DNA from 2 places in the Xylanimonas allomyrinae genome. Region 1 is predicted to be linked to the other one. Evidence: riboswitches for the same ligand, from Rfam matches in the RefSeq annotation. Region 1 holds a riboswitch; the other holds the start of a gene.
What was found. A riboswitch is a leader RNA that binds a small molecule or an ion and turns the genes downstream of it on or off. The one in region 1 is predicted to bind S-adenosylmethionine.
Positions count from the first base shown of each region.

Region 2: linked by a shared signal. The riboswitch ahead of ET495_RS16770 (hypothetical protein) and the one ahead of ET495_RS11515 (LLM class flavin-dependent oxidoreductase) in region 1 are both predicted to bind S-adenosylmethionine.

Region 1 covers NZ_CP035495.1:2,505,395-2,521,220, forward strand. The annotation lists gene ET495_RS18795 (dipeptide ABC transporter ATP-binding protein) at 1-2,103, opposite strand, end outside; gene ET495_RS11500 (ABC transporter permease) at 2,100-3,002, opposite strand; gene ET495_RS11505 (ABC transporter permease) at 2,999-3,997, opposite strand; gene ET495_RS11510 (ABC transporter substrate-binding protein) at 3,999-5,645, opposite strand; gene ET495_RS11515 (LLM class flavin-dependent oxidoreductase) at 5,801-6,766, opposite strand; SAM riboswitch class IV at 7,124-7,238, opposite strand; gene ET495_RS11520 (NADP-dependent isocitrate dehydrogenase) at 7,444-9,663, shown strand; gene ET495_RS11525 (hypothetical protein) at 9,716-10,105, opposite strand; gene ET495_RS11530 (CE1 family esterase) at 10,190-11,125, shown strand; gene ET495_RS11535 (LCP family protein) at 11,134-12,093, opposite strand; gene ET495_RS11540 (class F sortase) at 12,090-12,773, opposite strand; gene ET495_RS17720 (hypothetical protein) at 12,850-13,380, opposite strand; gene ET495_RS11545 (hypothetical protein) at 13,449-13,634, opposite strand; gene purL (phosphoribosylformylglycinamidine synthase subunit PurL) at 13,783-15,826, opposite strand, start outside.
Region 2 covers NZ_CP035495.1:3,700,995-3,716,820, reverse strand. The annotation lists gene ET495_RS16790 (DUF7507 domain-containing protein) at 1-576, opposite strand, end outside; gene ET495_RS17840 (L-type lectin family protein) at 468-1,490, opposite strand; gene ET495_RS16785 (phytoene desaturase family protein) at 2,285-3,760, opposite strand; gene ET495_RS16780 (hypothetical protein) at 3,928-4,335, shown strand; gene ET495_RS16775 (hypothetical protein) at 4,332-5,249, shown strand; gene ET495_RS16770 (hypothetical protein) at 5,348-6,064, opposite strand; SAM riboswitch class IV at 6,074-6,188, opposite strand; gene ET495_RS19040 (HAD family hydrolase) at 6,244-7,050, shown strand; gene ET495_RS16760 (hypothetical protein) at 7,043-7,387, shown strand; gene ET495_RS16755 (DUF6308 family protein) at 7,477-8,148, opposite strand; gene ET495_RS16750 (PD-(D/E)XK nuclease family protein) at 8,145-9,338, opposite strand; gene ET495_RS16745 (glycoside hydrolase family 2 TIM barrel-domain containing protein) at 9,855-12,887, opposite strand; gene fucO (lactaldehyde reductase) at 13,000-14,148, opposite strand; gene gnpA (1,3-beta-galactosyl-N-acetylhexosamine phosphorylase) at 14,215-15,826, opposite strand, start outside.

The DNA.
Region 1 (15,826 bases):
GGCGCGCCCGGGGATCGCCGAGACCAGCTCGGCGGTGTACGGGTCGGCCGGGTGGTCGAAGACGTCGGCCACCGGCCCCGTCTCGACCAGCCGGCCGCGGCTCAGCACGCCCACGTGGTCGGCCACCTGCCGCACCACGGCGAGGTCGTGCGAGATGAACAGGTAGGTCAGCCCGCGTTCGGCGCGCAGCTGGCCGAGCAGGTCCAGGACGTGCGCCTGGACCGAGACGTCGAGCGCGCTCGTCGGCTCGTCGAGCACCAGCAGCTCGGGGTCGAGGGCGAGCGCGCGAGCGATCGCGACGCGCTGCCGCTGCCCGCCCGACAGCTCCTCGGGGCGGCGCGCGGCAAGCTCGACGGGCAGCCGCACCGCCGCGAGCAGCTCGGCGACACGTTCGCGACGCTGTGCACGCGAGCCGGAGCGGTGCGCGCGCAACGGCTCCTCGATCACCTGCGCGACGGTGAACCGCGGGTCGAGCGACGCGTACGGGTTCTGGTGGACGAGCTGGGTGCGGCGGCGCAGCGTACGCAGCACGTCGCCGCGCGCCGCACCCACCTCGCGGCCGTCGAACCGCACCGAGCCCCCGTCCGGGCGTTCGAGGCCCAGCACGAGCCGCGCCGTCGTCGACTTGCCCGAACCGGACTCGCCGACCAGCGCGAACGCGGTGCCGCGCGGCACGGCGAACGAGACGTCGTCGACGGCCCGCAGCGTGCCGCGAGCGCCGAGCGGGAAGTCCTTGCGCAGGTTCTCGACGACGAGCAGGTCCGGGGCTGTGAGCAGGTCCGGGGCGGCGGGCGTAGTCGCGGACCGCTCGGCCACGCGCAGGGACGCGGCGGAAGGCGCAGGCGTGGCCCTCTCGGCCACGCCGAGGGACGCGAAAGGCGGCACATCAGTCACCCCCTCGGCCACGCGCGGATCCGGAGCGACGGGCGCTGGCGTGGAACGCTCGGCCACGCGCAGGGACTCGACAGACGGCACATCAGCCGCCCCCTCGGCCGGTCGCGGATCCGGGGCGACGGGCGCGATCGCGTCCCGCTCGGCCCCGCGCGCGGGCGCCTCGGCCGGCGCGGGGCCCGCCTCCTGCGGCGCGGCGGCAGGCCTCGTCGTCGAGCGGTCGGCGATCCCGTCGGCGGTCCCGGCCGCATCGGTGACGGCCGCGGTCCGGGCGCTCGCGCCTGCGCGGGAGACGGCGCGCAGCGGGGCCGCCGCGAGCAGCTCGCGCGTGTACGGGTGCTGCGGGTCGCGCAGCACCTGCGCGGTGGGTCCCTGCTCGACGACCTCCCCGCCCTGGAGCACGACGACGCGGTCGGCGCGGTCGGCGGCCACGGCCAGGTCGTGGGTGATGAGCAGCACGGCCGACCCGGCCTCGCGCGTGAGCCGGGCGAGCAGGTCGAGCACGCGGCGCTGGACGGTGACGTCGAGGGCGCTCGTGGGCTCGTCGGCGATCACGAGCTCGGGCCGGCAGGCGAGCGCGATGCCGATGAGCACGCGCTGGCGCATGCCGCCCGAGAGCTGGTGCGGGTACTGCCGGGCGCGCTCCTCGGGTGCGTCGAGGCCCACAGAACGCAGGATCTCGACGGCGGCCGCGGCGGCCTCGCGCCGCCCCGCGCGCCCGTGGATGCGCAGCACCTCGGCCACCTGGTCGCCGATGCGCACCACGGGGTTGAGGGCCACGCCCGGGTCCTGCGGGACGAGCCCGACGCGCGTGCCGCGCACCCTCTGCCACGCCCGCACGGGCAGGCGGGCCAGGTCGAGCCTGTCGTGGAGGTCGGCGCCCAGGTCGAGGCTGCCGGCCGTGACGTGCCCGGTGTGCGGCAGCAGCCCGACGGCGGCGTGCGCCGTCGTCGACTTGCCGGAGCCGGACTCGCCGACCAGGGCGACGACCTGCCCGGGCAGCACGTCGAACGACACGCCGCGCACGGCCTCGACCGTGCCGCGGCGGCCGCGGTAGGCCACGCGCAGGCCGCGCACGGACAGCACGGGCGCGGGCCGGTCCGCGGGGCCGGACGGGTGACCGGACGTGTGGCCGGTTTCGGGGCGCTCGCTCGCCGCCTGCACGAGCGGGGGCGCCGCGACGCTGATCGTCGGGGTCTCGCTGAGGGTCATCGCACGGGCCTCCGGTCGTGGGAGAAGGCGCGCCCGAGGCGTCCCACGGCGACCACGAGGGCCGCGATGACGACGCCGGGCAGGGTCGAGTACCACCAGGCGGTGGCGAGGTAGTTGCGCCCCTCGGCGACGAGCGAGCCCCACTCGGGTGCGGGCGGCGCGGCACCGAAGCCGAGAAAGCTGAGCGCGGAGACGGCCAGCACGACGGCCCCGAGCTCGACGGCGGCGAGCACGAGCACCGGCCCGGCCGCGCCCGGCAGCACGTGCCGCAGCACGACGGCGGTCTCGCGCACCCCGGCCAGTCGTGCCGCCTCGACGTACGTCGCACCGCGCACGCGCAGCACCTCGACGCGCATGACGCGCGCGAACGTCGCGACGGTGGCCACGCCGACGGCGACGGCGACCTTGACGGTGCCGAAACCGAGCGCGGTCACGACGGCCAGCGACAGCAGCAGGCCGGGGATCGCGAGCAGCACGTCCGACGCCCGCATGACGACGGTGTCGACCCACCCGCCCACGAACCCGGCCACCAGGCCGAGCGCACCGCCGACGAGCAGCGCGATCGCGATCGCGATGAGCGCCGCCTGCAACGACAGGCCGGTGCCGTGCACGGTCCGGGAGAACAGGTCGCGGCCGAGGTGGTCGGTGCCGAACCAGTGGGCGGCGCTCGGGCCCTGGAGCTTGTCGGCCGGGACTCCCGTGACGGGGTCCTGGTGGGCGAACACCCCGGGCAGCACGGCCCACGCGAGGATCACCAGCACGACGGCGAGGGCGAGGAGCGCGCCGGGCCGCAGCAGCGGGTGGCGCACCGCCCGCACGCGCTGCGCCGTCGGGTCGGCGAGGGCCGCGGCCGCGCCGGGTCGGTGGCCGGGGATGCGTGAGGCGGACAGCAGGCTCATGCGGCCCTCCCGAGGGCGGTCGTGCGCCGGGCGGCCGGCGCACGGCGGGGGCGGAGCACACCGGTGAGGTCGATGCGCGGGTCGAGCAGCGGGTAGGCCAGGTCGACGGCGAGGTTGACGACGACGAACACGGCCGCCGCGACGACGACGAGGCCCTGGACCACGGGGATGTCCTGCGTCGTGACCGCCTGCTCGACGAGGCGGCCGAACCCTTGGCGGGAGAACACCGTCTCGGCGACGACGGACCCGGCCAGGAGCTGGCCGACCAGCACGCCCAGCACGGTCAGGACGGGCAGCACCGCGTTGCGCAGCACGTGCCGCCCGAGCACCCGGCCGCGTGAGGCGCCTTTGGCGAACGCCGTCTCGACGTAGGGCGAGCGCCAGGCGGCGCCCAGCCCTTGCGAGAGCACCTGCGCGACGGTCGCGGCGCCGGGGATGGCGAGCGTCACGGCCGGCAGCACGAGCGACGCGAAACCGTCGTTGCCCACGGCGGGGAACCAGTACCAGCGGAAGGAGAAGAGCTGGAGCAGCAGCAGCCCCACCCAGAAGCCGGGCACGGCCACGCCGAGCGGCGGCAGGGCGAGCAGCAGCCCGCGCAGGCGGCTCGACCGTGTCCACGAGGCGAGCACCGCGGTGCCGCCGCCTACGGCGACGGCCAGGACGAGCGCGAACGCCGCGAGCGCCGCCGTCTGCGGGAAGGCCTGCGCGATCAAGGTCCGCACGGGCGCCCCCGAGGTGAGCGACGTGCCGAGGTCGCCGGTCACGGTGTGGCCGAGCTGGCTCAGGTACTGCTCGACGGGGCCGCGGTCGAACCCGTACTGGGCCCGCAGGGCTGCGGCCTGGGCGGGGTCCACCGTCTGACCGGCCGACGCGTTGTCGAGCATCACGCTCACGGGGTCGCTCGGGAGCAGGTACAGGACCACGAAGGACACCGTGACGGCGGCCCACAGGACGGCGACGGCCGCGACGACCCGGCCCAGGACGTAGCGCGTCATGTCAGCCCTGCTCCACCCACGCGTCGTGGAACAGCAGGCGGCTGGAGGCGTCGAACGTGACGCCGTGGACCTTCGCGCCCACGCCGATGGACTGCGCGAGCTCGAAGAGCGGGATGGCGTAGCCCTGGTCGACGATCTGGCGCTGTGCCTGCGCGATGGTGTCGGCGCGCTGCGCGGCGTCGGACTGCGTGAGCTCGGCCGCCAGCAGCGGGTCGAGCGCGGGGTCGGCGGGGCGGCGGTTGCGGTTGCCTTCGGCGGCGGGGAACTGCGTGCGCAGGATGTCGCCGTCGGCGCGGGTGACGTTGTAGTAGTAGGTGTCGTAGTCGCCGCTCTTGTCGAGCGCCGACTGCTCGGCGGGGGTGACCTGGCGCAGCGTGAGGTCGACGCCGACGGCGCGCAGCTGCTGCTGGGCGAGCTCCAGGACGGCCTGCGAGCCGGTGAACAGCGGGGCGTAGACGACGTCGAACGTGGCCTTCTGGCCGTCCTTCTCGCGGATGCCGTCGGCCCCGGGCTTCCATCCGGCGGCGTCGAGGGCGGCCTTCGCGGCGTCGGGGTCGAACGCCAGGTCCTGCGACAGGTCGGTGTACCCGGGTGTGGTCGAGGCGAGGACGCTCGTGGCGGGCTTGAACGCGTCGGACAGCACGGTGTCGACGAGCTCGGGGCGGTTGATCGCCTGGCTGACGGCGCGGCGCACGGCGACGTCGGCGAGGAACCCGCGGGTCACGTTGGGCTGGAGCACGAACGTCACGCCCGGGTTGGTGCGGGTGAGCACGGAGCCGCCGGCGGCGGAGATCTGCTGGACGTCCTGCGGCAGCACGTCGCCGACGGCGTCGAACTGGCCCGAGGCGAGGCCTCCGGCGCGCACGCCCGACTCGGGGACGATGCTGAAGTCGATCTCGTCGACGTAGGCGGGGCCCTCGTGGTCGGAGACGGCCGAGGCCCAGCCGTAGTCGGCGCGCCGGGTCAGCACGGCCCCCTGGTCCTGCGTGTAGGACTTGAGGACGAACGGGCCCGAGCCGACGATCGTGCCTTGCAGGCGCGCAGCCGCGTCGGCGCCGACCGACGCGTCGGACAGGATCGCGAGCGACACCGTCGAGGTGGCCTGGAGGAACTGGGCGTTGGGCGCGTCGAACGTGACCGTCACGGTGTGGTCGTCGACGACGGTCGCACCCTGGTACCCGGCCAGGTAGGAGGCGGCCAGCGGCGCGGAGGCGCCGAACGGGCCGGTCAGCGCGTCGAGGTTGGCCTTGACGGTGGTGGCGGTCAGCGGCGTGCCGTCGGAGAACGTGACGTCGTCGCGCAGGTGGAAGGTGAACGTCGTCAGGTCGTCGCTGACGTCCCACGACGTGGCGAGCCACGGGACGATCTCGCCGGTCTTCGGGTCCTGGTCGGTCAGCGAGTCCGCGAGCTGGCGGGCGATGTAGATGCTCACGTTGGTGCCGACCTGCTGCGGGTCGACGCCCGACGGCGAGGCGCCGAGCGCGAAGCGCAGCGTGCCGCCCGGTGTGGGGTCTCCGGTGGGCGCGGCCCCGGCGGGGCCGCCCTGGGTGGCGGCACCGCCAGGTCCGGCGCACGCGGCGAGCGCGAGCGCGGGGGCGAGCAGGGCGACGGCGGCGACGTGGCGCCACCGGGGCGTGGTGCGTGGCATGGGTGTCTCCTGGATGGGCGTGGCGGATCGACGTGACGGGATCGACGTGACGGGATCGACGTGGTGGATCGATGCACCGGACGGGCGTGGCGTACCTGGCTGGTGGGGTGTGGTTCGGACGCCGCGGGTGCGTGGCGGGCACCCGCGGCGTGTGCTCAGGCGGGTTGCAGGGCCCGCACGGGAGCGGCCGGGCCGTGCAGGCCCAGGCGTTCCCGGAACGAGCCGGTGGTCTTCTCGACGGGGAACAGCCCGCGCGCCTGCAGGTCGGGCACGAGGCCGGTCACGATGGCGTCGAGGTCGGCCTCGAGCGCGGCGGGCCGCAGCACGAACCCGTCGACGGTCCCGGCGGTGACCCACTCGGCGACGACGTCGGCCAGGTGCCGCGGCGTCCCGGCGACGACGAAGGCGCCGCCCCCGGCGCTGGCGCCCTCGATGTCCTCGATCATCGCGAGCCGGGCCAGGGCGCTCTCGCGCTGGGCGGCGAGCACCACGTAGGCCTCGGCGAGCACGCGCAGCTCGTCGGGGTCGCGCCCCTCGGCGGCGGCGGCCTCGCGCACCGCGGACCGCAGCGCGAGGACGCCCGCCTGGTCGGGGGCGACGATCCGGACGACGTCGGCGACGAGCGCCGCGGCCCGTGCCCCCGTCTCGTCCGTGACGCGCACGACGACGGGCGGGCGGCCGTGCGGCGCGGCGATCGGCTCGGCCGGGCGGCTCACGGCGAAGCGGATGCCGTCGTGGTCGAGGCGCCGCCGGCCGTCAGGGTCGCGCGTTGCGGTCCGCGCGTCGGCGTGGTCCCACAGCCGCCCGATGCGGCGGGCCGCGACGACGGCGTGCCGGGCGAGGCGTTCGTCGCCTGCGGGCAGGCCGACCTGCCAGGCGGCGCGGCCGCCGCTCGCGCGGTCGATCCCGGCGACCGCGCCTGCGATCGCGGACGGGTCGAGGTGGAGGGGGTCGACGCCGGCGACCAGGCCGATGCCCGGCGCGTGCGGCGCGACGCGGGCGGCGGCCACGGCGGCGTCGAGCCGGCCGGCGACACGGCCGCGCCCCGGGTGCAGCAGGAAGGCGGCGTCGAGCACGACGAGGTCGACGTGGCCCTGCTCGGCGGTGCGTACGAGGCGCACGAACCGCTGGCCGTCGAACGGCAGCGCGGCGATCCCGCCGCGGGTGCGGTGCGCGCCGGGCCGCGCTCCGGCGGCGGTGAGGTCGACGCCGACGATCGCGCGGGGCCGTCGGAGGGGACGGGGGCAGGAGGAAAGAGCACGGGGAGGCTCCGTTCATGAGCGTCGCCGCGCCACGCGTCAGCGCGGCGGCAGGGCGACCGGGATGCACAGGACCGCACGGGGGCGGCGATGGCCGTAGGCCGGTGTGGATCGAGGGGACGGGCTCAGGCCCGCGGACCGCGCGTAGCGGCGTCGCTGGTCAGCGACAGCAACAGCGACACTGGCTCCGGTACATCGTTCCTCCTCTTCGCCCGCGAGGGCTCGCGTGTTGTCTCACCGCTGGCGCGGCCAAACCTGGTCCTCACCCGGGGCACCCACCCGCGCGGGGGGTTGCCGTCCGACCAGCCGGGGCTTGACGTCGGAGCTCATGACCCGAGGCCCGGGGGCCTCGACACGCAGGACACTACGGAGCGCTCGTACGCAGGGCAACGGCCGTTTCACATTTCGAGACATCGTTTTGAGACGCACGAAGCGCGTCGCGCATTCCGGTGAGCACGGCCCGTCAAGTATCTTGATATCGAGAAAACCCGCCCCGCTGCCACGAGCAGCGGCACACTCACCAGGGAGCGACGCCGCCCATGGCCGGTCAGTCCACGATCATCTACACCCACACCGACGAGGCCCCGCTGCTGGCGACGTACTCGTTCCTGCCGATCGTCCAGGCGTTCGCCCGGCAGGCCGGAGTCGCCGTCGAGACCCGCGACATCTCCGTCGCCGCGCGCATCCTCGCCCAGTTCCCCGAGCGCCTCACGCCCGAGCAGCGCGTCCCCGACGCCCTCACCGAGCTCGGCCGCCTCGCCGAGGAACCGACCGCCAACATCATCAAGCTCCCCAACGTCTCCGCCTCCGTGCCGCAGCTCAAGGCCGCCGTCGCCGAGCTCCAGGCCCAGGGCTTCGACGTGCCCGACTACCCCGAGGCGCCGTCGTCGGACGAGGAGAAGGACGTGCGGGCCCGCTACGACCGCGTCAAGGGCTCGGCCGTCAACCCGGTGCTGCGCCAGGGCAACTCCGACCGCCGCGCCCCCGCCTCGGTCAAGGCCTACGCCAAGGCCCACCCGCACCGCATGGGCGCGTGGTCGCCGACGTCACAGACCACCGTCGCCACCATGACGGCCGGCGACTTCTTCCACAATGAGAAGTCCGTCGTCATGCCCGCCGACGACACGCTGACCATCCGCCTCGTTGCCGAGGACGGCTCCGTCACCGTGCTGCGCACCGGGCTGAAGGTCCTCGCGGGCGAGGTCGTGGACGGCACGTTCCTGTCGGTGCGCGCCCTGCGCGCCTTCCTGACCGAGCAGATCGCGCGCGCCAAGGCCGACGGCGTCCTGTTCTCGGCGCACCTCAAGGCCACGATGATGAAGGTCAGCGACCCGATCATCTTCGGGCACGTCGTCCAGGCGTTCCTGCCCGAGGTCTTCGAGCAGTTCGGCGACTCGTTGCGCGCCGCGGGCGTGTCCGCCAACGACGGCCTCGGCGCCCTCCTGGCCGCCACGCAGACGCTGCCCGACGGCGAGGCCATCCGCGCCGCCGTCGAGCGCGGGCTCGCGCAGGGCCCCGCGCTGGCCATGGTCAACTCCGACAAGGGCATCACCAACCTGCACGTGCCCTCCGACGTCATCATCGACGCGTCCATGCCCGCGATGATCCGCGGCGGCGGCAAGATGTGGGGCCCCGACGGCGCCGAGCACGACACGCTCGCCGTCATCCCCGACTCGTCCTACGCGGGCGTCTACCAGGCCGCCATCGACGACTGCCGCGAGCACGGGGCGCTCGACCCGGCCACCATCGGCACCGTGCCCAACGTCGGCCTCATGGCCAAGGCCGCCGAGGAGTACGGCTCGCACGACAAGACGTTCGAGATCCCCGTCGCGGGCACCGTCGAGGTCGTGACCGCGGCAGGCGAGGTGCTTTTCTCGCACGACGTCGAGGCCGGCGACATCTGGCGCGCCTGCCAGACCAAGGACGCCCCCGTCCGCGACTGGGTGGGCCTGGCCGTGCGCCGCGCACGCCTGTCGAACACCCCCGCGGTGTTCTGGCTCGACGCGCAGCGCGCGCACGACGCCAACCTCATCGAGAAGCTCGAGAAGTACCTCCCCGACCACGACACCGACGGCCTCGAGATCCACGTCATGGCCCCGGCCGAGGCGACCGCGTACTCGTTCGCGCGCATGCGCGCCGGCCTCGACACCATCTCCGTGACCGGCAACGTGCTGCGCGACTACAACACCGACCTGTTCCCCATCCTCGAGGTCGGCACCTCGGCCAAGATGCTCTCGATCGTGCCGCTCATGAAGGGCGGCGGCCTGTTCGAGACGGGCGCAGGCGGCTCGGCACCCAAGCACGTCCAGCAGCTCGTCGCGGAGGACTACCTGCGCTGGGACTCGCTCGGCGAGTTCTTCGCCCTCGCCGCGTCACTCGAGCACCTCGCGCAGACGACGTCGAACACCCGCGCGCAGGTCCTCGCCGACACGCTCGACCGTGCCACCGGCACGTTCCTCGACGAGGACCGCTCCCCCGGCCGCAAGCTCGGCACCATCGACAACCGCGGCTCGCACTTCTACCTGGCCCTGTACTGGTCCCGTGAGCTCGCCGCCCAGACCGACGACGCCGGGCTGGCCGCCGCGTTCACCCCCCTGGCCGCGGCCCTCGCGGCGAACGAGGAGGCCATCGTCGCCGAGCTGCTGTCGGTCCAGGGCAAGCCCGCCGACATCGGCGGCTACTACCGCCCGGACGACGCGCTGACGACGGCGGTCATGCGCCCGAGCACCACGTTCAACACGGTCCTCGCGACCCTCTGAAGCGAGGCCACGCCGGGAGCCCCGGTCCCCCGCCGCGCGGGGGCACCGGGGCTCACCAGCTCCAGCCGCGCGAGGCCAGCTCCAGCTCCTCGCGGAGCCGTTCGGCCTCCGGGGTGCGGTCGGTCACCAGGTGCGGGGCCTCGACGGGCAGGCCCGCGCGGCGGCACGCCTCCGCCAGGAGCGCGTCGTAGGCCGCCTGGGCCGCGCGCGTGTGGTGCGCGACCGCGAAACCGCGGCTCCCGGCCAGGGCCTGGATCTCGCGGGCGATCTCACCGAGGCGCAGCTGCAGCGTCAGCGTGTCGATCGGGTCGCCCGCGGCCTTGCGCCGGCGTTCCGCCCGACGACGCAGGCGCGTGCGCACGATGGCGCACAGCAACCCGACCGCGACCGCGAGCATCGACGCCACGGACAGGCCGAGGAACATCGCGAGCTGCCACGTCATCGCGCCTTCGCCTCCCTGTCCGGGCGCCGCTCTGCACCGGGAGCACCCCTGGTGCGAGCGGCCCCTCGCACCCATGATGTGCCCATGACGCGGTTTCGGAGAGCGGTAGGCGCCTGGGTCGCTGCGATGACCCTGCTCGTGCTCGCCGCGTGCGGGCCGGCGGACCCGACGACGGCGGGCGCCACCGGCCCGCTCGCCACCGGCCCGCTCCCCGCAGGGACGTCGGGGCAGGTCCCGCTGGACGGCCGCCCCTTCGCGCTGACCGTCCCCGCCGGGTACGACGCGGGCACGCCGGTGCCGCTCGTCGTCGGACTGCACGGCTACACGTCGTCGGGCGCCGAGCTGGCCTCCTACCTGGGGCTCACGGCGCAGTCGCAGGACCGCGGGTTCCTGCTGGCGACCCCCGACGGGACGCCCGACGCCGACGGCAAGCCGTTCTGGAACGCGACGACGGCATGCTGCGACTTCCACGACACCGGCGTCGACGACTCGGCATACCTCGCGCACCTCATCACGACCGTCGAGGCGCAGTACGCGGTCGACCCGGCGCGCGTCTACGTCGTCGGCCACTCCAACGGCGGGTTCATGGCGCTGCGGATGGCGTGCGAGCACGCCGACCTCGTCACCGCCGTCGTCTCGGTCGCCGGGGAGATGACCGACGACGTCTCGTCGTGCACGCCCGCACGTCCTGTGAGCGTGCTCCAGGTGCAGGGCGACGCCGACGAGACCATCCGCTACCGCGGCGGCAGCAACGGCCCGGGCCGGCGCTACCCCGGCGCGGAGCAGACGGTCGCCGACTGGGCCGGCCTCGACGGATGCGCGGCGGCGCCCCAGGAGGGGCCGGCGCTCGACCTGGAAGACACCGTGAGCGGCGCCGAGACGACGCCGCTCACGTGGTCACCGTGCGAGGCCGGCACCGAGGTCGCGCTCTGGACGATCGCCGGCGGCCGCCATGTGCCGGCATGGTCGCCGACGTTCGGTCCGGCGCTCGCGGACTGGCTGCTCGCCCACGCCCGCTAGCGCCGTCGTCACCCCTCGGCGTCACGGACCACGGCGCACGCCCCCGGTCCGTACCCGGCGCCCTCCAGCACCCGCCGGGTCTCGTCGCCGACCCGGGACACCAGCGGGGTCGCCGTGGCCACGACGGGAAGCGTCTTGACGTCGACGGCCCCGGCCGACCGGAGCGCGGTGAGGCCGAACAGAGACGTCGACGTGTCGAGGCTGGTCTGACCCCCGACGTTCCACGCGAGTCGCTGGAACGTCAGCGGGGAGCGCACCCCGTGCAGTCGCGCCGCCATGGTCGAGAGCATGGCGCCCACGCCGGCCGCGCGGTCGAACGCGCCGGTGCGGTCGTCGACCTGCTGCCACACGCCGTCCACGAGCGTCTCGGTGTGCCGGGAACGCACCAGCGACAGGGCCTGCACCCCGTCGAGGCGCTGGACCCCCGCGGGCAGGTCGAGGCCCGTGCTCAGGTCGCGCGTCGGGGCGGGAAGGGTGACCTCGACGCCGCCGACCGCGTCGACCGCGCCCGCGAAGCCGCGCATGGTCACGGCGACCAGATGGTCGGTCGGGATCCCGAGGCCCTCGCACATCCCCGTGACGAACGCGTCCCACCCCCGCGCCACGAGAACGCCGACCCGGTCGGGCTCACCGTCGGCCGGCCGCACCCGCAGCTCGCGGGGCACCGCGAGCGCCGTCGCGTGACCGTCCTCGACGGTGAGCACGACGATGGCGTCGGCGTGCGGCGGGTCGGTGACGGCCTCCGCGATGCCGTAGTAGTCGGGCCCGTCGGGGGCGGCGTCGCGCGAGTCGAGACCGACCAGGACCCAGGTCTGCCGGTGGGTGCTGCGGGCGCCGGTCGACGCGGTCGCAGGGATCGCGACGCGGTCGACCCGGGCGGCGATCGTGGCGACGTCTGCCGCGACGGCCGCGACCAGGGCGAGGACGGCCGTCAGGACGACGGCGCGGCGACGCGGCCAGGCCGTCACCGCTGGGCGGTGGTGGTCTCGAGCTGGGCGAGGACCACGATGTTGTCCTCGGCGTACCCGGCGCCGGTCAGCGCAGCACCGGCGCGATGGTCGCAGGTGACCAGCAGCAGGCGCCCGGGGACCTGCTCGACCGCCTTCGGCAGGCTCGTGTAGCCGTCCTTGCCGACCGTGATCACCTCGTGCACGTCGTAGGTCAGGGGGCCCGCGCTCGTGGTGATCTCGATCGTGTCGCCCGCCGCGAGCTCGCCGATGCGGGAGAAGATCGCCGTGCCCGTCGCGTCGGCGTGCCCGAAGAGGTACACGTTCTGCTGGGCCTGAGCCGAGGGGGCCGCGCCGTAGAGCACGCCGTCGCTCGCGCCCTGCTGCCACACGACGTCGGCGAGGTCGACCGGGTCGATGCACACGATTCTGCCGTCCACCAGGCACGGCGTCCCTGCGACCTCGTCATACCCCTGAGCGGCCTCTTCGGCCGTGTAGGCGTGCAAGGGGGCGTCGATCCCCAGGCTGGAGATGGTCAGCTGCGGGGCCTGGCCGAACGCGAGGGACGTAGCCGTGGGCAGCGGGGCCGCCGGCGTCGCGCTCGCGGTCGGTGAAGCCGCTGCCACCGGATCGGGCTTCGGCGCGTGCCCGAAGACGAGGACGCAGGCCGCCACGACGACTGACACACAGGCGACGGACACCAGGGCGAGCGTGACAGCGGCCCGCCGACGCGGTGCGCGTCGACGGGCCGTTGCGTGATTCGGAGCTTCGCCCACGTCAGAGGACGACGTCGTTGGCTGCGCTGGGCAGGACCCCGGCGCCGCTCGGCGACTTGGCCGGCGCGGTCGGAACGAACGTCGGCGGGGCCGGCGCGGCCGGGACCGGAGCAGCGGTGGCGCTGACGACGGTGAACGGCAGTTCCACGGCGCCCTTCGTGCTGACACCGACCAGGCGCAGCGTGTGGGCACCGAGCGTGCTGCCGTTGCCGGTCGCAAAGGTTCCCGAGATGGTGCCGTCGGCATCGGCCGTGTCGGTCGCGAACCGCTCGCCGTCGAGGTAGACCTCGATCGACTCGCCCGGCGCGAAGCCGCCCGCGGTGACCGCGGTCTCCTGACCGGTGATCAGAAGCGACGTGTCCTCCATGGCCCCCGACAGCTTCGCCAGCGTGGTCCAGCCACCCGATGCCGGCGCGCCGGTCGCGCCGGCATAGTCGATGCAGTGGGCGGTGTAGGTCCACGTGCCCACGGTGGCGCCGTCGATGATGGTCCCTACAACGGCCCACGACCCGTCGTCTTCGAGGTCGTACACGCCGCCCTCGTTGTCGACAACCGTCCCGTTGTACGTCGCGGTCAGTTCGACATAGCCAGTCTCGCCCGTCAGCCCCGAGCACGTCCCCCGATGGAGACGGCGTCGCCGTAGCGGACGTACTGCGTGGCCGGCGTGAAGGTGATCGTCGCGTCGGCGGGCGCGGCATCGGCAGTCGCGGCGCCCGCTCCCATGACAAGAAGGCCGACCATGGGGGCGACGAACCCCGCTCGGCGCAGTGACAGAGAACCGCTCACAGGAACTCCCCTTCGGTAGGGCGGCAGGTCAGAGCCGGGGACTGGCCGACTCACCGAAGGAACTATTCCCCGCCTTGGCGCGCACGGTGCCGCGATGTCGCAAGGAGGCTGACCGTCGTCGCACCGCGGCACGTGCGCTGCCTGGACATCAGCCGAAGAGCTGCGGCAACGTCCCCTCGTGGGCCTCGCGAGCCTCGGCCAGCGCGATGGTCACGTCGTCGATCACGACGGCGTCGCCGCCCGTCGTGCCGAGCGGCAGGACCGGGACGCCGGCGGCCGTCGCCGCTGCCACCAGGTCGGCCTCGCGTGCCGGGTCGACCGCGACGAGCGCGCGCGCCGTCGTCTCGCTGAACAGGGCCGCGAACGGGCTGACGCCGTCTCGCTCCACCACGCCCGCGACCGATGCGGTGACGCCCACGCCGTAGCGCAGCGACGACTCGACGAGGGCCTGGACCAGGCCACCCTCGGACAGGTCGTGCGCGGCCACGGCGAGGCCGGCCTCGCGGGCGCCGATCAGCACCGACGCGAGCGCCTTCTCGGCCGCGAGGTCGACGCGCGGGGGCACGCCGCCCAGGTGACCGTGCTCGACGTCCGCCCAGGCGGACCCGTCGAGCTCGTCGGCCGTCGCGCCCAGCAGCAGCACGCGCAGCCCCGCCGCACGCCAGCCCGAGGGCACCGCGGCGCGGACGTCGTCGAGCACGCCGAGCACGCCCACCACGGGCGTCGGGTGGATGGCCGAGTCGGCCAGGCCGGGGGCGCCCGTCTCGTTGTAGAGCGAGACGTTGCCGCCGGTCACGGGGACGCCCAGCGTCTGGCAGGCGTCCGCCAGGCCCTCGATGGCCTCGACGAGCTGCCACATGGAGTCGGGGTTCTCCGGGGAGCCGAAGTTGAGGCAGTCGGTCACGGCCATGGGCGTGGCCCCCGCCGTCGCCACGTTGCGGTACGCCTCGGCGAGCGCGAGCTGGGCGCCCGTGCGCGGGTCGAGCTTGGCGTACCGGCCGTTGGCGTCCGTGGCGAGCGCGACGCCGAGGTTCGTGGTCTCGTCGACGCGGATCACGCCGCCGTCGTCGGGCTGGGCGAGAGCCGTGTTGCCCTGCACGAACCGGTCGTACTGGTCGGTGACCCACGCCTTCGAGGCGAGGTTGGGCGAGGCGAGCAGGCGCAGCGCGGCGGCCCGGAAGCCCGCCGCGTCCGACGGACGCGGCAGCGTGGCCGTGGTGTCCGCGACGAGCGCGTCCTGCCAGGCCGGGCGCGCGTAGGGCCGGTCGTAGGTGGGGCCCTCGTGCGCGACGGTGCGCGGGTCGACGTCGACGATGCGCTGGCCGTGGTGGTCGATGGTGAGGCGCCCCGAGTCGTTGACCTCGCCGACGATCGACGTCTCGACGTCCCACTTCGCGGTGATCGCCATGAACTGGTCGAGCTTGGCCGGCGTGACGACGGCCATCATGCGCTCCTGCGACTCCGACATGAGGATCTCGCCCGCGTTGAGCGACGGGTCGCGCAGCAGCACGTCGTCGAGGAACACGTGCATGCCGCCCTCGCCGTTGGACGCGAGCTCGGAGGTGGCGCACGAGATGCCCGCGGCGCCCAGGTCCTGGATGCCCTCGACCACCTGGGCGGCGAACAGCTCCAGGCAGCACTCGATGAGCACCTTCTCCATGAAGGGGTCGCCCACCTGCACCGACGGGCGCTTGGCGGGCACGCCGTCCTCGAACGTCTCGGACGCGAGGATCGAGGCACCGCCGATGCCGTCGCCCCCCGTGCGGGCACCGAACAGGATGACCTTGTTGCCCACCCCGGACGCGTTCGCGAGGTGGATGTCCTCATGGCGCAGCACGCCCACGCACAGCGCGTTGACGAGCGGGTTGCCCTGGTAGGAGGCGTCGAACACGAGCTCGCCGCCGATGTTCGGCAGGCCGAGCGAGTTGCCGTACCCGCCGACGCCGGAGACCACGCCGTGCACCACGCGGGCCGTGTCGGGGTGGTCAACGGCACCGAAGCGGAGCTGGTCCATGACGGCGACCGGGCGTGCGCCCATCGAGATGATGTCGCGCACGATGCCGCCGACGCCGGTGGCCGCACCCTGGTACGGCTCGACGAACGACGGGTGGTTGTGCGACTCGACCTTGAACGTCACGGCCCAGCCGTCACCGATGTCGACGACGCCGGCGTTCTCGCCGATGCCCACCAGC
Region 2 (15,826 bases), 1.2 Mb from region 1:
CGTCACCTCGAACGAGTAACTGACCACGTCCCCCGCATCAGTCACCCCGCTCCTGTTCACATCAGCAACGGACGCCCGCTTCACCACGGCCAGCGCCGGCACCGGCGCGACCACGCGCACGGTCGCGGTCGAGACGTCCGACGTGACGGGACCGCCACCGAGGTCGGACGTCCCCGCCGCGGAGGCCGCGTTCACGAACGTGCCGCTCGGGTTCGTGGCTTCAGACGCAGTCAGCGTGTGCGTGCCGGTGCAGGTGATGCTGGCACCGGGCCTCTCCTGGGCCGCCAGACGGGTCGACGGGCACACGAGGTCGTCGATGAGCGGGTCCGAGACGACCAGGTCGTTGACGGCTTCCTCGCCGAAGTTCGACACGACGATCGTGTACGGGATCTTGTCGCCCTCGGCGTATCCCCCAGGGCGGAACAGCGGGCTCGCGTTGTCCTCGGCCTTCACCAAGGTCAGGCCGGTCAGCGGGTTGACCGTGCCGATCGCGAGGTTGCGCACCAGGTGGACGTCGCCCGCGTTGCCCGTCGAGGACACGAGGCCGAACTTGTACGTGGCCGGCAGGTCTTGCACCCTCGCGGACAGGGCCGTGTGCCACGGCCCCCCTCGGCGAACTGGAGCTGGACCGTGATGATCGCCGACCCGTCGGGGTCCGCGGGCGAGATCTCGACGTCGACCTTCCGCGCCGCCTTGGCGGCGAAGAGATCGTGGTCCGCGGGGTCGGCCGAGTTGCCCAGTGCCGGGTCCCACGGCTCGCGCAGGCTCCCCGACGACAGCTGGTTGACCGCGAGCAGGCAGTAGCCCTGGGTCCACTTCCCGTTCGAGTCCTGCCACCCGGGGCCGCGTAGCGCGACCGAGTCCCGGAGCGTCGAGCTCCCGCTCAGCCCGGGGTTCTGCCCCGCCGCCGCACAACCGGCGCCGAGCGCACCAGACGCACGGGGGTAGTTGCCCCACGCGTCCAGCCCGAGACCGAGGAACCCGCCGGCCACACCGGGCCCGTTGCCCGACTGCGCGTATCCGAGAGAGCCTCCCGTCTGACCGGTCTCGGTGAGCGTGAAGTTGCCGTCCGTCAGGATGAAGCTGATGCCGTCGGCCCCCCAGCTGCGGAACGTGCCCTCGGGCGCGTCACGTGTCCCGTTGACGAAGCCGCCGTACTGGGCCTGCTCGAAACGCGCGTGCAGGCCGGCGGTTGCGGGGAGCGCCTGGTTGAACAGCACGCCTCCTGCGCGGGCCGCCGACGAGCCGGCGCCGTTGCCGTTGTTGTTCATGTTGCCGCCGCTGGCGTCGGTCAGCTGAAGCCACCCGCCGCCACCACCGCCGGTGCCCTGGGACGGAACGGGGCCGACCCGGAAGCCGTCACAGTTGCTGAGGTTCGACTGCCCGGTCGGCGGGACGGACCCTGCCGACGCACCCGTCAGGCATGCGCTGCCCAAGCCGATGAACTTGGGGTCCTCGACCGAGGAGCCCGCGAATCTCTCGAGAATCATGGCCGAGCCGCCTGCCGACGGATCCGCGAGGGCGTCGATCACGCCCAGCGGACCAACGGCCAGCGCAGCGACCAGAGCGCCGACCGTCAACGCCGCTCGGCCACACCTCAAGCCCTCTCGGTCTCGGCTCGACATGTCCCCATCTCCCTATGTCACGTCACGATGCCGGCGGCGTGTTCCCACTTCTGCCGGGGCACGTCACCCCGGGACGGCACCACACCGCGATCCCCTTGGCGCGCACATCGGCCCCAGTGACCGGCGCGCGCACGGAATCCTCGCAGCAGCGCTCGGGCTGCCTCTCGGGAACGCGGGAGCCAGCGGCCCGGCACGGCACAGCCGCACGAGGCGCGTTTGCATCGGGTGACCTGCGGGAACACCGAGAACGCGTCCGCGCTCACGCGCGTCCCGCCACCGCCCTTCCCCCGTCCGGCGCGTCGGCGTGCGGGCCTGAGGCCGCACGGGCGTCAGGGATGTCACGCCTGGTCGGGCCAGTCGCAGGCGGGTCTGTGCGGCCGCCGGGCGTGCCGGCGAACCGGCGCGCTGGTCGCTGTGACGAAGCGCAGGCGGCCGAGGGCGCGAGCGAGGTCGTATCGAGCCACGCGGCCGTCGTTCGCGGCCAGGCGGATCGGGAGGTCGGCGGGTTGCAGGCGAGCGTCCTCGCCTGGGCCGGCCCGGCACGTCGAACGGCAGCCAGACCCTCCCGGGCACGCCGGGCCGGAGGCCGCACGCGGTCGAGGCCCGCTCGGCGAGAGGCGACGTGGCGTACCTGGCACCGGGCGCCTGGCGCTCACCGGTCAGAGCGCGGCGACCCGCACCCCGAACACCTCGCGCAGCGCCCGCCTGGCCGCGTGGAATCCCGGCATCCCGTGCACGCCCGGGCCGGGCGGTGTCGACGCCGAGCACAGGTAGACCCCGCCCGCCGCGCGGTAGGGGTTCGCCCGCAGGGCCGGGCGGGCGATCATCTGCCACATCGTCACGGCACCGGCGGCGATGTCGCCGCCGACGTAGTTCTGGTTGTGGTCCGCCATCTGCGCGGCCGGGACGCACCGCGCAGCCACGACGACGTCGCGGAACCCGGGCGCGAAGCGCTCGATCTGGGCGGTCACGGCCTCCGTGACGTCGACGTCGGAGCCGGCGGGAACGTGCGCGTACGTCCACAGGGGCCGCAGGCCGTTCACCTCCCGCCCCGGATCGACCACCGACGGGTCGCTGACCAGCATCATCGGCCGCGCGGCATGCCGTCCGGCGGCGACCTCGGCCTCGGCCTCGGCCATTTCCTCACGCGTCCCGCCCACATGCACGGTGCCCGCCTGCGCGATCGCCCCGACGCCCTCGGGATCGGCCCAGGGCACCGGGCCGTCCAGCACGAAGTCGACCTTGGCGGCCGCGTCGCCATACCGGAGCCGTCGCAGCGCCGCACGCGCGGCTGCGGGGACCTCGTCGCCGAGGACGTCGAGGAGCGTGCGCGGCGTCGTGTCGAACAGGTACGCCCGGGCCATGGGGAGATCGGCCCGCGACCGCACCCGGACCCCGGTGACGACGTCGCCGCCGTGGGCGCGCAAGTCGCGCACGAGCGCGTCGGCGATGGCCTGGGAGCCGCCGCGCGGGATGGCCCAGCCGGAACCGGCGTGCGCGAGGGACGCCAGGAGCAGCGCGGTCCCGGCCCCGGCGAGCGAAGGAAGCGGCGTGATCGAGTGCGCGGCGACGCCGGTCAGCAGCGCGGCGGCGCCGGGCGTCCGCCAGCGCCTGCCCCAGGCGGGGGTGCCCTGTTCGAGCACACCCAGCCCGAACCGCGCGGCACCGAGCAACGCCCCGGGCGAACCCAGCCCGGGCGGTATCGACCGCTTGTCACCCATCCCGACGGCGGTCACGGCCTCCCACTGCGTCGACGCCACCCCGACGAGCGACCTCCAGGCATCGCCGTCGGCGCCCAGTCCCTCGACCGTCCGCGCAAGCGACCGGTACGCGGCCGCAGGCGACCGGCCGTCGAGCGGCTGCGCGTACGAGACCTCCGGGGTGAGCAGGGTGACGCCGTGCGCGGCGAGGTCGAACGCGCGGAAGAACGGCGACGCCCACGCCATCGGGTGCACCGCCGAGCACACGTCGTGCACGACGCCCGGCGCGAGCCCGAGATCGAGAGTGCGCGCCCCGCCGCCGACCGTGTCCTGCGCCTCGAGCACCGTCACGCGCACTCCGGCACGCGCGAGCGTCACGGCCGCGGCGAGGCCACCGGGCCCCGAGCCGACGACGACGGCGTCCTCCACGTCCAGCTCCCTCGCTCCCGGGTGGCCGCACGGGCGTCGCGCCGTGAGCCGCTGCACCGAGACTAGAGGATCCGCCCAGCGGTGGGCCGCCGCCACCAGGACGGACCAGGACCGCCGGACCCCGGCGGTGGGCGCGGCTGCTAGATTGCCTGCGTCCCAATGATGGAGACCAGATGCGTTCGCTCGATGCGCGGCAACGTCGCCGCGCCAGGTACGTCACCTACGGCATGCTCGCCGTGCTCGCTGTCGCGGCCGTCGCGAACCTTGAGCTGTGGCCCCTCACGTCGTTCCGGCTGTTCAGCGACGTGCGCACGGGGACGGGCGCCACGTACCAGCTCGTCGCGGTGGCCCCCGACGGCACCCGCACCGTCGTCCCCACGAACCGCCAGCTGGTCGCGAAGCTGGCCCGGGCCGCCCCCGACGCCGTCGCCGCCCAGGTCGACGCGTGGCTCGACGACGCGGGCATCGCGCCCGACGCCGTCGACGTCGTCGCGCTGGAACGCTACACATGGGAGCTCGACCCCGAGACGCTGACCGCCCATGAGACGAGCCGCGACGTCGTGCTGGAGGTCGAACCGTGAGGGCCGGAGCGCGCGGGCCGCTCGCCGATCTGAAGCGCCGCCTCGACGGTGCGCTCGTCGCCCCGGGCGAGGCACGCACCGCGCGTTGGGTGCACGCGGGCGTCGCCGCCGTCGTCGGCTGGCGCCTCGCGGCGCGCGACTGGACCGTGCTCGCAGACCGGGCGCCCGACCTGCGGACGCACACCAACCTGCTGGGCTGGGTCCCGGACCTGCCCGCGGCGGGACTCGTCGCGGTCCAGGTGGTCGGGGTGCTGGCCGCCGCGGCCGCCGTGGCGCGGTGGCGGCCACGGCTCGCCTTCACCGTCGCGTGGGCGTGCTACCTGGTGCTGTGCGGGCTGTGGTCGAGTTCCGGCAAGGTCATGCACAACGACGTGCTCACCGTGTGGGTGGGAGCCGTGTGGCTCTTCGCCGGTCCGCCTGGCCGCGGAGTGCCACCGGCCGAACGGGCGGTGCGCTGGGGGTGGCCGCCCCGCGCGAGCCTCGCCGTGCTGGGCGGCATCTACTTCCTCACGGGCTTCCAGAAGCTCGTCCACAGCGGGCCGCACTGGGCCTACTCCGACAACATGCGCTGGGTGCTGCTGGAGGGCGCGCACTCCTCGCCCTTCGGGGCGGCGTTCCCGCAGGCCATCGCGAACCTGCCGGTGGTTCCGCAGCTGCTCGCGAGCGGCGCGCTGCTGCTCGAGCTGGCCTCCCCGTTCCTGCTGTACGGACGGTGGACGCGGGCGCCGTTCGCGCTGGCCGTCGCGGCGATGCACACCAGCATCTGGGCCTGCCTGGGGCTGGACTACTCGGCGTGGGTGCTCACCGCGGCCGCCGTGGCGCTGCCCACGGGCCTCGCGCCATGGGTGGCCCTGCGGACGAGTCGCGCGGGCGGCCGCCTCGCACGGCCGACGAGTCCACCACGCCCGGCGTGACAGCCCCGAGGCTCGGCTGCTGCCTCTACCGTGCGCGGAGCAGGCCGGCGGCCGGCCCGGCCTGGCGGCCTCACACCTGACAGGCCGGGCCCTCGCCGCTACCCGCGGACGTCGAGCTGACGCACTCGCGCCGAGGCCGCTGTGACCGCCCGCCTCGCCCGCTTCGCGCGGGCGATCGCGTCATCGAGGTCCCGCAGCGCCCGCTTGCGATGCTCGCGCTGGATGTGTGCGACCAGCCACGCCCCGAGCGAGGCGACGTCGGCCAGCACTGCGGCGCGCGGCGCGTGCTCCTGCGGGGACAGCGCCTGCAGCCACTCGCCGTAGCGGCGCACCCGATCCGCCGCCCCCGGCTCGATCAGCCCCCGCAGGTGCAGGTCCTCGACGTCGACCAGCTCGACCGGCGGCTGCCCGAGGCGGCGCGACTCCTCCAGCCGCACGATGCCCAGCGCCCGCGCCTGGACGAACACCGGCCGCAGCCGCGCCGCCCGAAACGCGCGCGCCGCCCGGATCCGCTCGAACCGCGGACCCTCGGGGGCGTCCACCCCGAGCACCAGCACCCCGTCGTGCCTCCCGGCCCGGATCGGGTCGCTCAGCCCGGCCAGCTGTGTGACGTGCACGGCGAGGGCATCGCACTCGGGGCAGGTGGTGCGGTGGGCCGAGAGCGTCGTGCGCGGCGTGCTGCCCACCAGGCACGCCGTGCACAGCTCGCCCGAGCCGATCGCATACGCGCCCTGGTCGCCGAGTCTCGCCACGGTCGCCTCGTCCGGGCGCCACAGCAGCACCCCGTCCGGGCGCAGCAACATCAGGTCCGTCATCTCAGTCTCCTTTCGCGCTTCCCGTCACGGTCGTGACGGGCCGGTCTTCCTCCAGGGGCACCGTGCGCGAGTGCGCGGTTGCCGGACCAGCACGCGGAGGGCGTATCGCTGATCGCTCTTGACCTGTTCCGGAACCTACCAGACAGGCACCGACAAAGGCGCGCCGATAGCCTGCCCGAGTGACGAAGCCCCTGTTGATGGTCGACGTGGACGGGTTCGTCCTCCTGGTCGCCCACGACGCCACGCTCGACGACCAGCTCCTAGCGGACCTTGCGAGTGCGCGCACAGCGGGGTTCGACGCGCATCTCGCCACCGCCCACGAGCACCACCGCGCTCGGCACCCGTGGGAGACATCGGGTCTCCGGGAGCGGTCCGCCGCGATCCACTCCGCGGCTGACGTCGGATACCGCAAGGCCGATCACCGGTTCTACGACGCCGTGCAACGCAGAACGGGACGGGCGCCGGGCCTGCACTGCCTCGTCGACGGCAGTCAGGCGAACGTCGACGCTGCCCGCGCGGCAGGCTGGCGCGCGTTCCGGTGGCGTCCGACGTCGCGGCTCGCCGACGTGCTCCGCAACCTCGACGACGCTCGGGGCGCGCCGGGGTTCGTCCGTTTCGAGAGCCCCACGCCCAACTCCCGTGGCCGCCACGTCGGGGTGTTCGGCCTCGCCAACAGGCTTGCGCACGACGGGGCGCTGGCGCCCGACGACTGGGCGTGGTGGCGCCACTCCAACGACTGGTGCAACGCGGCCTATCCGGACCCGTCCACGGTCGACCCGCAGGTCTACGACCACGCGGTCAACCCGGGAGCGACGGCGTGGTTCAGGCCCTCGGCTGTCCACCTCATCGACAAGACGCGCGAGTATCTGGACCTTCTCGACCGGTACGGCGTCCCGTGGACCGAACGACGTTCTGCCGCGCCCGGCCGAGTCGTCTACGCCGACGACGGCCAGGTCGTCGTCGTTCCGGGCGAGTCCGATGACTGACCGACCGGAGATCGTGTGCCTGTGCGGCTCGACGCGGTTCGCCGAGGAGTTCCGCCGGATCAACCTCGACCTGACGCTCGGCGGGTCGATCGTCGTCGCCCCGGGCGTGTTCGCTCACGCGGGCGACCGGATGACCGACGAGCAGAAGGCCGCGCTCGACGCGCTGCACCTCGCGAAGATCGACCTTGCTGACCGCGTTCTCGTGGTCAACCCCGGCGGGTACATCGGAGAGTCCACGCGACGCGAGATCGGCTACGCCCACCAGACCGGAAAGCCGGTCGAGTACACCGACCCGCCCGGCGGACCCAGTCCCACCGGTAGCCGCTCCGGGAAGTAGGCGCGCAGCGGAGCGGGCGACACGCCACCGCCAAGCGGCCGGTCCCCGGAGCCACTTCACTCTCACAGACACCCGGAACGCGTGCAGCCCTACTTGCCGGTCCCGGACCTCCAAGCGAGGACGTCGAAAATCCGGAGCGTCGAGATGTCCGGCAGGCCCGCCTCGTCTCCGAGACTGCGGAGCCACTGCGCGTTCTCCCGCCCGTTGTCCGTCAGCCACAGGTGCAGTGGCGCCCAGACCAGCCCATGCTCGTCCTGGACCTGCGCACGGACGAATGAGTCGATGATCGGGACGAGGTGAGGGCGCTTGCGGGCGAGCATCTTGGTCGCCTTCGTCTCCCCGACGTCAGGGATGCTCCGGTCGCGGAGCGCCCAGTAGAGCTTCGTCGCAGGCCACTCCGGGTCCAGAATCTGCTCGGTCGTCAGGTTCTCGAACGTGTCGGTCTTCGAGACATCCGCGAGGAGGGCGCTGAGTTTCTCGCGCTCGGTCTCCAGGATCGCGATCGCGCTGTCACCGCTGATCGTCACGCCGAGCATCGTCGTCGCGATCAGGTCGTCAGCGGTGATGACGTCAGCGACTGCCTCACGGTCGCCTCCGCCGGCGAACCGCTCGAACCGCCGCCCGGAGAAAGGCTGGGCCCCTTCGGCGAAGTAACCGGCCACCATCCGGAGCGCCTGGTCTCTCCCGGCCGGCTCCAAGAGCTCCTTGAGCGGGCCCTTCGGGACGAACGGACGGATGTCGCCGGGCCTTCCCTGGCTCATCGCGCCCCTCCTTCGTTGAGTAGTGACAGAAACTCGTCGCGCAGGCGCACGTCGTCCGGGCCGAGCCCGTCGAGCACCTCCTGCATCCGCACGCTCGACTGGCGGACCACCCCGCGCTCACCGTTGGTGATCAGCGGGCGCGAGTAGTCGACGAAGCCCGGGTCGACCGCCTCCGTCCAACGCGGCTCGCCCTCGTTGGCCAGCCAGGCGGACGGCCCGAACTTGATCTGCAGGGCGTAGCCGCCACTCATCCCTCGCCAGCCTTCCGGGTGCGCGACCTCGGAGATGCCCAGGTTGACCGTCCACTCGTAGCCGCCCTGGAACCGGGCGGTGGCGTCGTCGAACACGGCCTGCCCCAGGGCCTGGTTGAGCTGCGGCACCAGGACCTTGACCGCGAAGGCCCGCAGCCGGCCCTTGACGGCCTGCAGCAGCTCACGGCTCTCGGTGAAACGTTCGCGCGCCTGCTGAGCCAGGTCGGTCGCGAACTCCTCCCCGGCGACGCCGATGGGTCGTCGCCCGTACCGCTCCGCCTCGCCCGTGGCGCACATCGCCACCACGAAGTCGAGCACCGCGCCGTCGTCCATCCGACCTCTCCCCTTGACGTACTTCCGGTACATCTGGTCGATGAACGCGTGCTGCTCCGGGTGCTCGCGCGCGTAGTCCTCACCGACCTCGCGCCGCAGCCGCTCCAGCAACGTCCCGTAGGTGAGGACGACGGCATCCTCCCATCCGTCGACCAGCAATCCCTTGTCCTCGTCCCGGCACAACAGCACGACGACGCTCGCCCGCCCATCGCGGCCGCCGAACGCCCGGTAACCGTCGTAGGAGTGCCCATGTCCGTCGGAGGTGTAGTAGTTCTCCACGACGATCCGCGCGGCATTGTTCTCCAGCACCAGGTCGGCGATGTCCGCCACGCCCGACACCGACGTGTCGACCTCCTGCCGCACCAGGTACGGCGCCTCGACCGGGAAGACCGTCGCGCCGGCCAACGCCCGGTTGACCTCGTCGACGAAGATCCGCACGAACGCGTCGCCCAGCCGGTGCGTGCCGCCCGCCTCCAGCAGCCACCCGAACACGTTCGACAACTGCTTCTCGTGCCGCCCGTGACGCATCACGTCGAAGACGTTGAACTCCGCCTCCAGCGACCGGCTCAGGACGGGCAACAACCGTGTCACCAGGTCCTCGGCCATGATCCCTCCGTCGGTGTCGCGTCCCTCGATGCTAGTGGTCAACTGCTTTGCTGACCGACGAAGTGTCGTCCGCTCCTTGCCGCGCCAGGGGATTTGGTGAACCCGGCGGAGAAGCCGGGTTGCGCCGACGCGCAGGGTCCGCGCGCCTCGCCTCGTCGCTGCCCGCTCTGGAGACACCGCCTGGTCAGAGCGCCCCCGGACCAGCGCCACGGCGATCGCCAGCAACCGCACACCCGCGGTCCGCGGTGCTCCGCCGTCTCGAACCGGCATCTGGCAAGCAGTCGCACCGCCTCGGCCCACCGGCCCAGGTCTGGCACGTCGGCCGCTTCCGCGCCCCCGCGACCAGGGCACAGGCGCGGTGGTCTCCGTCGCGGCCTGACCGAGGATCTCGTGACCGCGTTGCGGCTCGTCGCGGGCGTCCCGCTCACGAAACCCTTCGCTGACTGCGGACGCCCACCGGCGCGATCCCCGGATCGCCCCTCCGCGAGAGCGGTGATGCGGGGATCACCTCGATCGTCATCCCACCGAGAGCCGCACTTGGAGCACCGCGGGCGCCGGTCGGAGCATGTCGGCCGTGCGGACCCCGGAACCGCACGCTGCAGTGCCGAGGCCGTGGCCTGCGACGTCAACGTTCAGGTGCAACGCTCCGTCGGAGCGGAGCTCGTGCGGGTGGGCGGCCGCGTCGATCGCCTGGTCGGACCAGGGCCGAGCGGTGAGGATGAACCCCTCCTGCGGCCGCCCGTCGAGCGTGACCTTGCCCGGGGTGATCGTCAGCGGGCCGTGCGCGAGGTGGAGTACTGCACGTGTGACGCCGCGGCGGGCACCGTTCTCCTGGGGGTGCAGGTACGGCGTCTGGAGCGCGTGCACGGTGTGCTGCCAGCGGCCCACGAGGGCAGCACGGGTCGAGTCGGCGTACGACTCCCCCGGGCCGTGTCCGACCCAGTCGACGAGCACCGCCGCGGCATCCTGCTGTTCGAGGGTGAGCAGCCAGCCGAGCCGCGGAAGGGATCCCGGCCACTGCCCTTCGGGCGTCATCCGGATGGTGACGTCGGCGGTCGCAGTGTCGACGGCGCGCCACTCGGTGCAAACGGCCAGGCCGCAGTCGGTCCCGGCCCCGGCGACGCGCGCCTCGATGACCAGGGCATCGCCGTCGAGCCGGACGGACCGGATGGACTCGTGGAGTCGGTGGAGGCCGGCGTTGCGCCAGTCATCGGCGTCACTGGTCTGCGAGGACGAGCCGACCGCCCTGTCGTTGTCGGTGGGAGCTCGCCAGGCATCGACTCGGGCCTCGCGGACGGTGGTGTCACCGATGGCGATCACCCGCCCGCGGGAGTCGATTCGCACCGGACCGACCACGTAGCCGCATACGGCCTCGGTCACCGCGCCTGACGCCGCGGAAAGCGCCGCAGACGGGTTCAGAAGCACCTGACCGGCACCGAGTTCGGAAGACACGGCCCAGGGGGGTGCCGCGCCCGCGCGCCACGCGGCACGCAGCACGAACCAGGTCCCCGGGGCGGCGTCCTTGGCCCGCTCGCCGAACACGTCGGCCGGCGTCACGACGTGTCTCTCGCTCGGGGCAAGCACCGGCACGGCAGCGTCGGCAGAGGCCACGACGTCGCCGGCGGTGACGAGCTCTGCGTGGAAGACCACGTCAGCGGTCGAGCGGAAGGCCCATCGGTTGCGCACCACGAGGCCGCCGTCTCGCTCGCGCACACCCATCGGGGCGTACACGGCGGCGAGCTCAGTCAACCCCGGCGAGGGCGTGCGGTCGGGAAATGACAGGCCGTCGGCGATGAACGCTCCGTCGTGCAGTTCCTCACCGAAGTCGCCGCCGTACCCGTGGAACTCGGTGGCTTCGGCGTCCACGGTGGCGATCCCGTGATCCTTCCACTCCCACACGAACCCCCCGGCGAATCGGGGGTGGTTGTCGATCAGGTCCACGTGGTCGGTCAGGCCGCCCGGGCCGTTGCCCATGGCGTGCGAGTACTCGCACAGCAGGAACGGCTGGGAGCGGCGCCGGGCCGCGTTGGCGTCATCGGCCAGCACCCGGGCACGGTCGACGTTCCACTCGCTGACCGAGGTGTTCGGGTAGATGCGCTCATACTCTTCGGCGGGTGCGTCCTCGCCGCGGACGATCCATTCGATCTCGGCGAGGTCGGGGTACATGCGCGAATACACGTCGACATTCGCGCAGGACCAGTCGCCCTCGTAGTGGATCGGCCGGGTTGCGTCGAGCTCCCGGATCGCTGCCGACATCGCGGCGAGGTTGCGCCCGGCGCCCGCCTCGTTGCCCAGCGACCACATGATGACGCTCGGGTGATGTGCGTCGCGGCGCACCATTCGCTGCACACGGTCGACGAGCACCGGCTCCCACGTCGGGTCGTCCGTAGGGTTTCCCCGCCAGCCGATCAGCTCGAACCCGTGCGTCTCCAGATCGTTCTCGTCGATGACGTACATCCCGTACTCGTCGCACAAGTCCAGAAAGCGCGGGTCCGGCGGGTAGTGCGACGTACGCACCGCGTTGATGTGGTGCCGCTTCATTGCCAGCACGTCCGCGAGCATCGACTCGGCCGTGACCGTGCGACCGCTTCTCGGTTCGAACTCGTGCCGGTTGACGCCGTACAGCTTGATCGGGGCGCCATTGACGGTCAGCACGCCGTCGAGGATCGCGATGGTGCGGAAGCCAGCCCGCAGCGTCATTGTCTGCGCCGGCGCGACGACCTCGACGTCGTACAGGCGCGGGAACTCGGCACTCCACGGTTCGACGGACACCGACCTCGTCTCGCCCGCAGCGACATCGATCCCGAGGTCTGCGACCCGCACCCGCACTCCAGCCAGCGGAGCGCCGAACGCGTCCTCAACCTCGACCCGCAGGGTGCCCAGCCCGGTGACGTGGTCGTAGTCGGAGTGCACTACTGCATGTCCGACGCCGCCCGCAGGGCGGTGCTCCAGCGTCACCGAGCGGAAGATGCCCGAGAGCCACCACTGGTCCTGATCCTCGATGTACGTCATTGCCGACCACTGCGTGACTCGCACCGCGAGAAGGTTCTGACCGCCACGGAGAGCGTCCGTCACGTCGATCTCGGACGGCAGCCGCGACCCGTGCGACTGGGCTAGCACGTGACCGTTGACCGACACCTCGAACCAAGAGTCGACACCCTCGAACCGCAGCACCACACGACCATCGCCCGCCCACTCGGTCGGCACCGCGAACAGGCGCCGGTACTCGCCGGTCGGGTTCGCCGTGGGAACGAACGGCGGGTCGATGGGGATCGGGTAAACCACGTTGGTGTAGGCGGGCCTACCGTACGGCCACTCGTTCGGAGCGCCGGCAAGCTGCCAGTGCCCCGGCACGGTGAACTCGTCCCAGCCCTCGCCCGGGTCGGCGGTGTCCACGCCAGTCTGGGCCTGGTCGAAGAGCCGGAACCGCCAGGCACCGTCGAGGCTCAGGCGCTGGGCCCCGTCGGCGACCGGGTCGTTGACGCGCAGTCGCGGGGCGATGACGCCCTGCGGGGGGACGATGGACTCGTGGTGGGGTCTCTGGGCCATGGTGTTCCTCTCAAGGTCTCCCCCGGCGTGACAACGGGGAGGGAGGGATCGGGCACCGGACGCGGTCTGTCCGGTGCCCGATCACGAGGTCGGAGGCGAGAGCGGCGGCTCGCTACAGCAGGGAGCGGTACAGGTCTGCGATCTGCTCGACGGTCGCGGTGCGCGGGTTGCCGCCTGCGCACACGTCGTCGTAGGCGGCCTGGGCCAGGGCGGGGATGTCGGCCTCGCTCGCGCCGATCTCGGTGATGGTGGTCGGGTTGCCCAGCGACTCGGTGAGCGCGGCGACGGCGACGACGGCGGCCTGGCGTGCATCCTCGATGCCCATACCGGTGGTGTCGACGCCGAACGCGGCGGCGATGTCGCGGTACTTCTCCGCGGAACTCGACGCGTTGAACGCCATGACCGGTGCGAGCAGGATGCCGTTGGCCACTCCGTGCGGGGCGTCGAAGAACGCGCCGAGCGGGTGAGCCATGGCGTGGACGAGGCCCAGGCCCACGTTGGAGTAGCCCATCCCGGCGATGTACTGCGCCATCGCCATACGCTCCATCGCCTCGTCGTCCCCGTCGGCCGCGCCGGGCAGCGCGGCAGCGATGACCTGGATCGCCTTGAGGTGGAACAGGTCGGACAGCTCCCACGCGCCCGCGGTGATGTACCCCTCGATCGCGTGGGTCAGTGCGTCCAGCCCGGTGGCGACCTTCAGGGCGCGCGGCGCGGTCGCCATCATCTCCGGGTCGACCACCGCGAGGAGCGGGATGTCGTTGGGGTCGACGCACACGAACTTGCGCTGCCGCTCGACGTCGGTGATCACGTAGTTGATGGTCGTCTCCGAGGCCGTGCCCGCCGTCGTGGGCACCGCGATGATCGGCACGGACCGGTTCCTCGTCGCGGCCACGCCCTCCAGCGAGCGCACGTCGGCGAACTCCGGGTTGGCGGTGACGATGCCGACCGCCTTGCACGTGTCCTGCGGTGACCCGCCGCCGACGGCGATGAGCACGTCGGCACCGGCCGTGGCGAACGCCGCCACGCCGGCCTGGACGCACTCGATCGGCGGGTTCGGGGCGACGTCGCTGAAGACTTCGTAGGCGAACCCGGCCTCATCCAGCAGGGTCGTGACGCGGGCGGTCACGCCCGTGTCGACCAGCACCTGGTCGGTCACGACAAGGGCTTTGGTGAAGCCGCGCGCCACGAGCTCACGCGGGATCTCCGCGATCGAGCCCGGGCCGAAGTAGGCAGTCTGGTTCCAGATCATGCGGTGTGCCACGGTGAGGCGTTCCTTTCCTCGATGATGGGTGTCTGGCGGTCCCCGGTGGGGCTGCTTGTCCCGGGATCAACACGTGCCCGGTGGGGCAGGCTCCGCGACGAGCTCCGCGACCTCCAGTTCGATCAACCCGGCAGGGGGAAGATCGAGAGTCGCCACGGCTCGTCCGTTGCTGAGGATCAGCGTGTGCTGCGGCTCGAGAGTGTCGTTGAGCACGACGACGGTGCCGTCGCCGTCGGCGTCCGCAAACGCGGCGACCGAGACCGCGGGGTTTGTCGACAACCACTGCGGGGTCTCGGCGCCGGCGGCCCAGCGCAGGGCGTTCTCCAGCAGGCGCGCTGTGTGCGCGTCGTGACGGTAGGCGGCGAGGTAGACGGCCCGGCCCTTGCCGAACGGCGTCGCGGTCGCGACCGGAGCGCCGTCGGAGGCCGCCAGCACGTGCACGTCGTCGCGCAGCACCATCAGGCCCGGGACGGGGCCGATCCCGGCGGCGTTCGCGGCGCGGTCCATGATCGGGTGCGCTTCAGAGCTGATGTCGAAGCGGCGACGGTCCAGGACGCGGCGGTCGCCGGTGTCCTGGTCAACGCCGAGCACGTCGGCCAGCGCGAACCGGCGCAGGCCTGCGCCCGGCGCGACCGCCGAGGGTTCCTCGATGCCGACCAGCCCACCGCCGTCATGCACGAACCGGGTGATCGCGGTGACCAGGCGCGGGTCGGACCACGCGTCACCGCCGGACCACGAGGAGCCGGCGAGGCCGGCGTTGAGCAGGACATCCACGGCGGGGACGCCTTCGGAAGCGATGTCGTCGAGGCGGTGGAAGGACACGTCGAAGTCCTGCCCGGCCAGAGACTCCAGGACGTGCATGAGCGAGAGGCTGCGGTTCTCGTGGAAGTGCCCCGAGGTCGACCAGGTGCGGAGCGCTCCCCACGCGGTGACCACGCCGACGCGCACCGGCCTCGTCTCGTCGCCGCTGCGGGCGGACGACAGATGAAGCGCGCGGATGCGGCGGTGCTCATCGGCGATCCGGGCGACGGCGTCCTGGAAGTCCTCAAACGGTTCGACCAGCGACAGATACCCGCCGAGCCCAATCCGGTCGATCCGCGCGCGCACGAGCGCCTGCCGCACAGTGACCCAGTACCGCAGCAAGTCCGTGGACGGGTCGCCACCTGGCGCGAACGTGGGTTTGCCCTCCAGGTCCACCGGGAAGAGGTAAGGGTGCAGGCGAAGCTCGTGGATGGGGACGTCGACGGCGGCGTTGAGCCGGGCCTCGAACCCGTTGAAGACGGCCTTGATGAGCCCGTCGAAGCCGTACTCGGCGAACCGGCCCGAGAACGGCTCCAGGCCCACCCAGGAGTCGTCGTAGAACACGTACGCCTTCTTGCCGTGCCGGTGCACGACATCCACGCACTTGCGACCGAGGTCGAGGACGAACTCCCAGGTGAACTCCATCCACGCCCGGTAGACGTCCGACGGCGGGTTGTGCGTCGAGGTGTAGCGGCCCGCGTTGACGAAGTCCTCGGCCGTGATCGTCCGCCCCGTCTGCTCACGGAAGGCGCGCAACGCGATCGGGTTCACGGTGAAGTCGTAGGAGGCCCAGTCCGCGTACAGGTGGGGCAGGTTCCCGTCGGAGCCCCAGAACCACGCGAAGTTGTAGAACAGCGACGTGAACCGCACCACCGTC